3 regions of the Actinopolyspora sp. BKK2 genome follow, and region 1 is predicted to be linked to each of the others. Evidence: riboswitches for the same ligand, from Rfam matches in the RefSeq annotation. Region 1 holds a riboswitch; each other region holds the start of a gene.

Evidence for each region. Region 1 has a riboswitch for thiamine pyrophosphate ahead of thiC (phosphomethylpyrimidine synthase ThiC). Riboswitches for the same ligand answer to the same signal wherever they lie in the genome.
Region 2: linked by a shared signal. The riboswitch ahead of thiD (bifunctional hydroxymethylpyrimidine kinase/phosphomethylpyrimidine kinase) and the one ahead of thiC (phosphomethylpyrimidine synthase ThiC) in region 1 are both predicted to bind thiamine pyrophosphate.
Region 3: linked by a shared signal. The riboswitch ahead of G9Q41_RS12710 (thiamine ABC transporter substrate-binding protein) and the one ahead of thiC (phosphomethylpyrimidine synthase ThiC) in region 1 are both predicted to bind thiamine pyrophosphate.

The regions. Positions count from the first base shown of each region.
Region 1 covers NZ_JAANTE010000006.1:206,885-210,150, reverse strand. Annotated here, with positions in the region: gene thiC (phosphomethylpyrimidine synthase ThiC) at 345-2,036, opposite strand; TPP riboswitch at 2,031-2,152, opposite strand; gene G9Q41_RS14680 (peptide deformylase) at 2,408-2,980, opposite strand; gene G9Q41_RS14675 (DUF3263 domain-containing protein) at 3,193-3,266, shown strand, end outside.
Region 2 covers NZ_JAANTE010000007.1:11,533-14,798, forward strand. Annotated here, with positions in the region: gene G9Q41_RS15180 (hypothetical protein) at 1-303, opposite strand, end outside; gene G9Q41_RS15185 (biotin/lipoyl-containing protein) at 608-850, shown strand; TPP riboswitch at 1,074-1,172, shown strand; gene thiD (bifunctional hydroxymethylpyrimidine kinase/phosphomethylpyrimidine kinase) at 1,305-2,105, shown strand; gene tenA (thiaminase II) at 2,236-2,970, shown strand; gene G9Q41_RS15200 (polysaccharide pyruvyl transferase family protein) at 3,075-3,266, opposite strand, start outside.
Region 3 covers NZ_JAANTE010000005.1:124,893-128,158, reverse strand. Annotated here, with positions in the region: gene G9Q41_RS12715 (iron ABC transporter permease) at 1-304, opposite strand, end outside; gene G9Q41_RS12710 (thiamine ABC transporter substrate-binding protein) at 388-1,443, opposite strand; TPP riboswitch at 1,481-1,590, opposite strand; gene G9Q41_RS12705 (FAD-dependent oxidoreductase) at 1,766-2,737, opposite strand; gene bioD (dethiobiotin synthase) at 2,844-3,266, opposite strand, start outside.

The sequences.
Region 1 (3,266 bases):
GACTCTCGCTCCGGGGAGGCCCGACATCGGGTAGCCACCTACACAACGTCGGGCCTTCCTCGCGAGAGCACCACGAGAGAACCCGCGGCGGCGCCGGTGGCTCGGGCTCAAAGCACCTGCGTTGGGGTGGGGCTTTTTCGGGGACTGGCTTGTCGTAGGTGGTTGCGCGGCGGCGCCGACGGGTCAGGCTCAGAGCACCTGCGTTGGGGTGACAGGCTTCTCGGGGAGTCGCTTGTCGCGGATGGCCTGATGTCCGGCACGCGAGCAGCCACCTGCGCGGCGAGCGGCCCGCCTCCGGGCGAGAGCGGCCGCCGGCCCCGGGGCCTGCGGCCGCGGTGCGCCCCTCACTCGGCCATCGGCAGATAGACCTTCCCGCCCGCGGCGGTGAACTCCTCGGCCTTCTCCCGCATCCCGGCCTCGATCGCCTCCACGCTGTTGAGCCCGTGCTTGTCCGCGTAGTCCCGCACGTCCTGGGTGATCTTCATGGAGCAGAACTTCGGGCCGCACATGGAGCAGAAGTGGGCGGTCTTCGCCGGTTCGGCGGGCAGGGTCTCGTCGTGGTAGGCCTGCGCGGTCTCCGGGTCCAGCGCCAGGTTGAACTGGTCGTTCCACCGGAACTCGAAGCGCGCCCTCGACAGCGCGTCGTCCCGCTCCTGGGCCCGCGGATGCCCCTTGGCCAGGTCGGAGGAGTGCGCGGCGATCTTGTAGGTGATCACCCCGGTCTTCACGTCGTCCCGGTTGGGCAGCCCGAGGTGCTCCTTCGGGGTGACGTAGCACAGCATGGCCGTTCCGGCCCTGCCGATGTTGGCCGCGCCGATCGCCGAGGTGATGTGGTCGTAGGCCGGTGCCACGTCCGTGGCCAGCGGCCCCAGCGTGTAGAAGGGGGCCTCCCCGCAGAGCTCCTCCTCGCGGCGCACGTTCTCCTCGATCTTGTCCATCGGCACGTGCCCGGGCCCCTCGATCATCACCTGCACGCCGTGCTCGCGCGCGATGTGCGTGAGCTCGCCGAGGGTCTCGAGCTCGGCGAACTGGGCCCTGTCGTTGGCGTCGGCGATCGAACCGGGCCGCAGGCCGTCCCCGAGGGAGAAGGTGACGTCGTAGGAGCGCAGGATCTCGCACAGCTCCGAGAAGTGCGTGTACAGGAAGCTCTCCTCGTGGTGGGCCAGGCACCACGCGGCCATGATCGACCCGCCCCTGGAGACGATCCCGGTCACCCGCTGGGCGGTCAGCGGGACGTAGCGCAGCAGCACCCCGGCGTGCACCGTCATGTAGTCGACGCCCTGCTCGCACTGCTCGATGACCGTGTCCCGGTAGGACTCCCAGGTGAGGTTGGCCGGATCGCCGCCGACCTTCTCCATGGCCTGGTAGATCGGCACGGTCCCGATCGGCACCGGCGAGTTGCGCAGGATGGCCTCGCGCGTCTCGTGGATGCGGCTGCCGGTGGACAGGTCCATGATGGTGTCCGCGCCCCAGCGGCTGGCCCAGACCATCTTCTCCACCTCCTCCTCGATCGAGGAGGACACCGCGGAGTTGCCGATGTTGGCGTTGACCTTCACCAGGAAGTTCTTCCCGATGGTCATCGGCTCGGTCTCCGGGTGACGGCGGTTGGCCGGGATCACCGCGCGCCCGGCCGCCACTTCCGAGCGCACGAGCTCGGCGGACAGCCCCTCGCGTGCCGCGATGAACTCCATCTCGCGGGTGACGACACCGTCCCGGGCCCACTCGAGCTGGGTGCGGTGCTCGCGACCGTCCGTCCAACCGGAGCGCAGCGGATGCAGCCCCCGGTGCACGTCGATCTCGGCGTTCTCGTCGGTGTAGGGCCCCGAAGTGTCGTAGACGTCCAGGTGCTCGCCGTTGCTCAGCTCGACGCGGCGGGCCGGGACGGGCAGCCCCGACTCGGTGCGGTGGTGGACCTTGCGCGAGCCCCGGATGGCGCCCGTGGTGACGCCCGGTGCGGTGATCCCTCCGGGTGCCTGCCCGGACTCCGAGGTGGCCGCTTCGCTCGAATCGGACGGTTGCGGATACACGTCGGCCATGGCCGTTCCCCTCCCTACGCCGGTATTACCCGGTCAGGTTCGTGCGGTCGGCGGCCCCGGAGGATCTCGGCCGCCCTCTCAGCCCGCTTGCGGAGCGAGCTCCCGCGGTTTCAGTTGTCGGCGCCAGACCTTAGCCATCAGGTGGAGCGTCCGCAACGCGACTCCGAACCGCTGACGGCCGGGCGAGGAATCGCTACGCTGCCGAGCAGAGGCGCGGGCACCGGCGCGACAGCGGGAGGACACGATGCGTGACGACCATGACACGGGAGGTGAGCGCGCTGTGGCGCCCGCACCGGTACTCTCGCCCGCGAGTTCGGGGAGCTGCTCGACACCTGGCGGAACCTGGACGTGCCCGAGGGCTGGCGCGCGGATCAGTCGGAGAAGGGGTCCGGATCGCTTTCGGGATTCCAGGAGTGCCCCGCCTCGGTCCAGCCGTTGCGCTTGAGCATCTTCTTCGCGGCCCGCACGTGCCTGCCCGTCAGCCTGCTCAGGTACAGCCTGCCGTCCAGGTGATCGGTCTCGTGCTGCAGGCACCGGGCGAAGTGCCCGGTCCCCTCCACCTCGATCTCCGCACCGTCGCCGTCGGTTCCCCGAACCCTGGCCCAGTCGGCGCGTCCGGTGGGGAAGGACTCGCCCGGCACGGAGAGGCACCCCTCCCAGTCCTCGTCCGGATCGGGCATGGTCAACGGCACCTCCGAGGTCTCCAGGCGCGGGTTGACGACCACCCCGCGGTGGTTGACCCCCTCGTCGTCCGGGCAGTCGTAGACGAACAGGCGCAGATCCACCCCGATCTGATTGGCAGCGAGCCCCACGCCGTTGGCGGCGTCCATGGTCTCGAACATGTCCTCGATGAGGGTGCGCAACTGCTCGTCGTGAGACGTCACTGGCCGGGTCTCGGTGTACAGCACCGGGTCGCCCGCGATGCGGATCGGGTGGACGGTCATGCGCGAAACCATATCCGGTACTTCGGGAGCGGAGGGTTCCCCCGAGGTGAACACGACCGCAGGCGCACCTCGCGCCGACGCGGAGCGCCACGCTGATGTCATCACTCGGGAGCGTGACGTGACCCCGTTTTGATCAAGACATGGTGTAATGCGTAGGGGGCACGAACCGGTGCCTTCCGGTGCGGATAGTCGATCGTGAGGCGAGGTGCGACATGGACGCCGCCCAGATGTTGACCGCACACGAGATCGCGCGGCAGTGCCAGCAGCGCGCGCGCACCGCCGAGCG
Region 2 (3,266 bases), on a different contig from region 1:
CCAGGATCCGGTGCCGACGAGGTTGACCACCGAATTGACCTCGGTGCCGGTCAGCAGTTCCTCGCTGTCCGGGGCCGGGGTGATCTCCACGGCGTTCGCGCCGCGCTCGTTGAGCAGCTGTCGCAGTGCTCGGGCGCGTTCGCGCGCGTTGCGGTCGAACCCGCGGTTGATGGCCACCGTCGTGGAGTCGCTCGCGGTTCGCGCTGCCGCATCGGCGAGGCTGGTCAGTGGGCCCCATACTGCGGCGGGGTCCTGGTCAGCCTGCCGAGAGCGCGTGCTGAGTCCCTCGGTAGTGCTATTCATTACCCCAACTCTAGTCCGGGGGTGCGCATCGATTCACGGGTGCGGTTCGGCTGTGTGGTGTGATTTACCGCAGGTGTGACGTATTTCGCCGTCAGTGGCGGTCACACGGACCACGCGGCGGGCGGGGAAGTCGGTTGGTCACCTGCACCGGGGATTGCTCCCCGGAGCGGACTCAGTGTCCGCACGGTCTTGTCGCGGTGACTCCGCGTTGTACAGGCTCCGCCCGTGGGAACCGATCCCGCCCCTCGCCTCGGAAGCGACCGAGGCGGGCGCGGTACGTGAACAGGATGGCCGGAGACGATCGATGACGGAGCTGCTGTACTGCGCCGAACACACCGCAGCCGGAGGGTTCGGAACCGCCCGCGCCGTGCTGGTCCGGTGGCTGGCCCCCGAGGGGAGCCCCGTGCACTCGGGGCAACCGCTGGCGGAGGTGCGCACCGGGCAGCACCACACCCACGTGAACGCGCTGGCGACCGGAACGCTGCGCCAGCAGGTCAGAGCCGGGGAATCCGTGATCTCGGGGTTTCCGGTCGGGTTGATCGAATAGCCGCCGGTCTCGCGCGGCACTGCGGAGTGGTTTGAGAGGTGCGCTCGGCGGTGCGGGTGGAGGTGAGCGCCCACGGTGCTCGTCCCGCGGTCGATCCGGCCGGGTGAGCGCTCGCCCCGAGCCGCACCCGCACCGAGCGGTCTGGAACGGCCGCAGCCGGTGCGTTGTTGACCTCCGCTGCTATGTTTGTCTCACCGAATCGGGGGTGATTCCCACGATTCCGGTGAGTGACGCGGGGTGCCCGGATTTCGGACCGGGCTGAGAAAGACCCGTCGAACCTGAACTAGTTCGTACTAGCGGAGGGACGTCGCAGTGTTACCGGTACTGCTGTGCTGTCGTCGCGCTCCTCGCTCGTGGTCGGAACCCGCCGGTGGCGAGTCGATCGACCGGCGGCGGCCGCCGCGTGTGGGCGGTGGTGCGACCCGCGTGCGCGTCCCCTCGGAAAGGGGCGCCAGTGATCCGGAACGTCTTGACCATCGCGGGGACCGATCCCAGCGGGGGAGCGGGCGTGCAAGCCGACCTGAAGACGTTCTCGGCTCACGGGACCTACGGGATGTCGGTGATCACGGCCCTGGTCGCCCAGACCACGACGGGGGTCTCCGCGGTGCACGAGGTGCCGGCCGGGTTCGTGACCGAGCAACTGCGCACCCTGCTGGACGACGTGCGGGTGGACGCGGTCAAGATCGGCATGCTCTCGGACGCCGCGATCATCGGTGCGGTCGCCGCGGAACTGGAGCGGTACCGCCTGCCGAACGTCGTGCTCGACCCCGTCATGGTCGCCAAGAGCGGAGACAGGTTGCTCGCCGAGGAGGCGGTGCTGGCCCTGCGCGACGAGCTGCTGCCCCGCGCGGACCTGATAACCCCGAACCTGCCGGAAGCGGCCGACCTGCTGGGCGCGGAGGAGATCACCGACGTCGCGGACATGCCCGCGCAGGCGGCCCGACTGCGCAGGCTCGGCGTCGCACGGGTGCTGCTGAAGGGCGGCCACCTCGGCGGGAGCTCCAGCGTCGACGTGCTGGACGCGGACGGTGCCGTGGAGTTCCTGCGCGAGGAGCGGGTGGACACGAAGAACGACCACGGAACCGGCTGCACCCTCTCCGCCGCGACGGCCGCGCTGCGCGCACGACGCCCGAACTGGGCGACGGCGGTCCGGGAGGCGAAGGAGTACCTGAGCGGGGCGCTGCGCGCCGCCGAGCAGCTCGAAGTGGGGCAGGGCCACGGTCCGGTGCACCACTTCCACGACCGATGGGACTGAGCACGGGCGGGCCGTCTCGTCCGGCGGGTCGCCCGGAGCACCTGGACACCCCGGTCCGGCGAGCGAAGGACCGGGACACCGAGAGCAGCCACCGGAACGCCCGGCTCGCGCGCCGGGCGGGAGGAGAGCCATGAACCGTCGACTGCCCGAGCCCGATCCGGAGGGGTTCTGCGCCGCCGCGTGGGCGCACACGGCCGAGCTGCAGGACGCGATCGTTCGTCATCCGTTCAACCTGGCACTCGCCGACGGAACGCTGCAGCGCGACCGCTTCGCGTTCTACATCGTTCAGGACGCGCGCTACCTGTTCGGGTTCGCCAGAGCCCTGGCCGCGGCGGCGGCGCGCGCCGAGGACCCGGCTGACTCGGCCTTCCTCGCGGGCAGCGCGCACGGTGCCCTGGCCGAGGAACGCAGGCTGCACGCGGGCTACGTCGAGCAGCTCGGTCTCACCGCGGAGGAGATGTCCGGCATCGAGACCTCGCCGACCTGCTTGGCCTACACCTCGTACCTGCGGGCGAGCGCGCAGAGCGAGCCCTACCCGGTGGCTGTGGCCGCGCTGCTGCCGTGCTTCTGGGTGTACCAGCACGTGGGCAGCACGATCCTGGAGCGGACCGGGGACACCTCCGGGCACCCCTACGGCAGGTGGATAGCGACCTACGCCGACGAGGAGTTCGCCGCGACGGTGCGCGGAGCCAGGGAGCTGACCGACAGGTTGGCCGCCGCCGCCGACGAGCGGACCCGCGAGCGGATGCTCACGGCTTTCGTCCGGTGCAGCGAGTACGAGTGGCTCTTCTGGAACAGCGCCTGGGAGAAGCAGGAGTGGCCGACCGCGCGCTGGCTCCCCCGCCGGGGCGACCACGTGGAGTGAACCCTCGAGGTGCCCGCACGGGGTAACCACGAGCTCGGAGCCCGGGCGAGGCCGGTGGGGCTCCGACCGGCGAGCCGGTCGGAGTGCGCGGGCAGCACCTCGGTTCAGTAGATCCGGCGCGCGAGCGAGACCTTGGCGGCGCGCAGCTTGCGCAGCGTCTTCGGGTCGAACCCGCCCGTCGGCGGCTGGGACGTGCTCAGATCGGTGCTCAGGGACCACCCCGAGCCGCGTTCGATCAGCGAACGGTGCTTGTTGGTGTAGTAGTTCGTGTCGATCACGATCGCCGTGCCACTGGC
Region 3 (3,266 bases), on a different contig from region 1:
CGCGGAAGGCCATGCCCACCACCAGGGTGGGCAGCACGAACGGAACCGTGATAACCGCGCGCAACAGCACCTTGCCCGGGATCCGCACCCTGGCGAGCAGGTAGGCCAGCGGCATCCCGGCCGCCAGGGCCAGCGCGGTGGAGGCCGCGGCCTGCCCGAGGGTGAAGGCCACGATCCGCCAGGTCCCCGGGTCGGCCAGCACACGCACCGTTTCCGGGCGCAACCCGCGGTGCAGGATGGCCAGCACGGGCCAGGCGAAGAAAACGCCGAGGAAGCCCAGCACTGCGACGGCTCCGCCGAGCAGGAGCGGACGGTGTCCCGCGGATCCGGCGGGCCCGCCGGGGGTGACTGCTCCGGTGCGGCCGGAGCACCGCGTCCGGAACACGATCAGCTCCGCGTCAGCTCACGCCACTGGTTCACCCACTGCTCACGGTTCTTCCGCACGACCTCCGGGCTCATCTCGGCCGATTCGGACGGCCGTGGCGCCACGTCCCGCCAGCTCCGCGGGGGGTCGACTCCCAGCACGGTCGGATAGACGTACATCTGCTCGGAGACCTGGGACTGGAACTTCCACGACAGCAGGAAGTCCATCAGCTCCCTGGCGCGCTGCGGGTGCTCGGCCCCCGTGAGCACCCCGGCGTACTCGACCTGGCGGTAGCAGGTGTTCAGCAGGGCGCGGGTGCGCGACTCGCCGTTCTCCCCGATCTCCGCCGCCGGGGAGGAGGCGTAGGAGAGCACGACGGGGCGCTGCCCGTTGCCGGCGGAACCGGAGAAGTCCTGGTTGTAGGCCTCCTGCCAGCCCGAGGAGATCCGGACGTCGTTGGACATCAGTTGGCGCCAGTAGTTCTTCCAGCCCTCCTGCCTGCCGAAGCGGTCGATCGTGTTCAGCAGGAAGGCCATGCCCGGCGAGGAGGTGGCCGGGTTGGGCACGGCGAGCAGTCCGCGGTAGCGCGGTTCCGCCAGGTCGGCCAGGTTCTCCGGCGCGGGAACGTCGTGCTGGGCGAACCAGGTCTTGTCGATGTTGACGCACACGTCGCCCGCGTCCACGGGGGTGAGCCTCGGGTCGACGGTCGCGTACTCCACCGGGATGGAGCCGGACCCCTGCGGCCGGTAGGGCGCGAAGGCGCCGGAGTCGAGCGCGCGGGAGTAGAACGTGGAGTCCACTCCGAAGGCCACGTCCCCGACGGGGGCGTCCTTGGTGAGCACGAGCTCGTTGGTCAGCGCTCCGGCGTCGCCCATCTTGTTGACGCGCAGTTCGTAGCCGGACTCGCGCTCGAAGTGCCGCCGCGCGTCGTCGCTGATCGCGAAGGAGTCGTGGGTCACCAGCGTGACGGTCTTGGCCTCCGACCCTCCGCCGGTTCCGATCAGCGAACAACCCGCGACCAGCAGCACGGCGGCGGTGGCCACCGCGGCACGCATCCGGCGTGCGGTGTGTCGTTTCAATGGTCCTCCCGAAGACACACCACGAGCAGTGCGACACCGAGCTGATCGCACGCCTCCCTGCGCCGGCATTGTCCGGTTCAGGTTGGACGGTCGAGGACCCCGTGCCCTCCTCTCAGCCCAGCGCACTGGACTCCCGTGGCGGCGGGCAGTCTACTCGACCCGCTCGCGGGCCCGAGAGCCTGTCCGGGGTAGCCGGATCGGCGCTCACCACCCCACCGGTCGGCACCACCGCGAATCCAACCAGCACTCCCGACCAGGGAAGTCCGCTCCAACGCGAGCGCTTACGAGCCTGCGCAGCCCGACCGAACCGCGCGGAAGCACATCAGTCGTCGAGGTCGGACAGCAGGAGTTCGACCACCTCGTACGCGCACCCCCAGGACACCATGACCCCGCTGCCCCCGTGGCCGTAGTCGTGCACGATGCGGGCCCCCTGGTAGTGCTCGGTGTGCAGCCGCACCGCCTCGCTGCGCGGGCGCAGTCCCACCAGCTCCTCGCGAACCCGCACGTCGTGCAGCACGGGCTGGATGGCACCGCACCGCCGCAGGATCCCTTCCGTGACCTGCGGATCGGGGGTCCGGTCCCAGTCGTGCTCGACGGCGGTGCCGCCCAGCACGAGCCGCTTGCCGTGCGGCATGTAGCTCGTCCACTCCCCGACTTCGCTGAGCTCGACGAAGAACTCCTCGAGCCCGGGGTTGTCCACGACCACGTGCTGTCCGGCCACCGGGCGCACCCCGGGATCTCCGACCAGCTCGCGCGCCCCGACACCGGCGCAGTTGACCACCAGCGAGCTCTCCGCTGCCGCTTCGGACAGGCTCGGAACCGTGCTGAGCACCAGCTCCCCGCCCGCGTCCAGGAACCGATTGCCCAGATACTCCATGTAACGCGGCATGTCCACCAGCGGGAGGGTGGCCCGCAGTCCCACCGCGAACCCGGGCGGCAGCTCACCCGCCCCGCACGGCCGGACCCCGTCGAGCAGCCCCAGCGAACCCGGCGGGTTCTCGGGGAACCCCGTTCTGCCCGCCACGGTCCCCGGAGCCGAGTGCACCCCGGTTGCCGGATCGGTCGCGAGTTCGAGGAAGACGCCGTAGGTACGTTCCGCCCAGCGCCTGGCGCAGTCGGCAGGCCACAGCGAGGTCGGGCCCCACACCGCTCCGGCCACGGCCGAAGTCGTCTCGGAAGGGTGCTCGCTGGTTCTGACGCGGACCCGGTGCCCCGCCTCGGCGAGGATCGTCGCGGTGCTCAACCCCTGGACACCGGCACCGATGACCAGCACGGAACGTGAGCGATCATTCACCGGGAAAACGGTACCAACCCCGAACTGGGCGACGCACCCCTTTTGCCGCATTTCGCCGGAAAGGCGGAGAGCCACCGCGATCTCCCCGCGCTCCCCGACCGGGCCCTCAGTCCGGTGCCCGCCACGTCCCGCCGAGCTCGGGGGCCAGCCAGCAACGCGCCCGCTCACCGAAGCCCTCCCGGTCGTGGTCGGCGGCGTTCTCCTCGACCGCCCCCAGCAGCGGCACCCCGGTGAGCCGGGGCAGGTCCACGAGATTGCACCTCTCGGTCGTGCCCGGCTCGGCGGGCCAGCTGCCGAACACGGTGCCGGGACAGCGCAGCCCGCGCCGCAGCACCTCCCGGACGGTCAGCGCCGTGGAGTTCAGCGTGCCGAGACCTGGCGGGCACACCACGAGCACCGCCCCGCCCAGGAGCTCGGCCACGTCGAGCAGCGTGCCGCCCCGGTCGTCGTAGGGCACCAGCACCCCGCCCGCCCCCTCCACCAGGACCGTGCCGTAACCGGCGGGCAGCTCGGCGAGCTCACCGGCGAT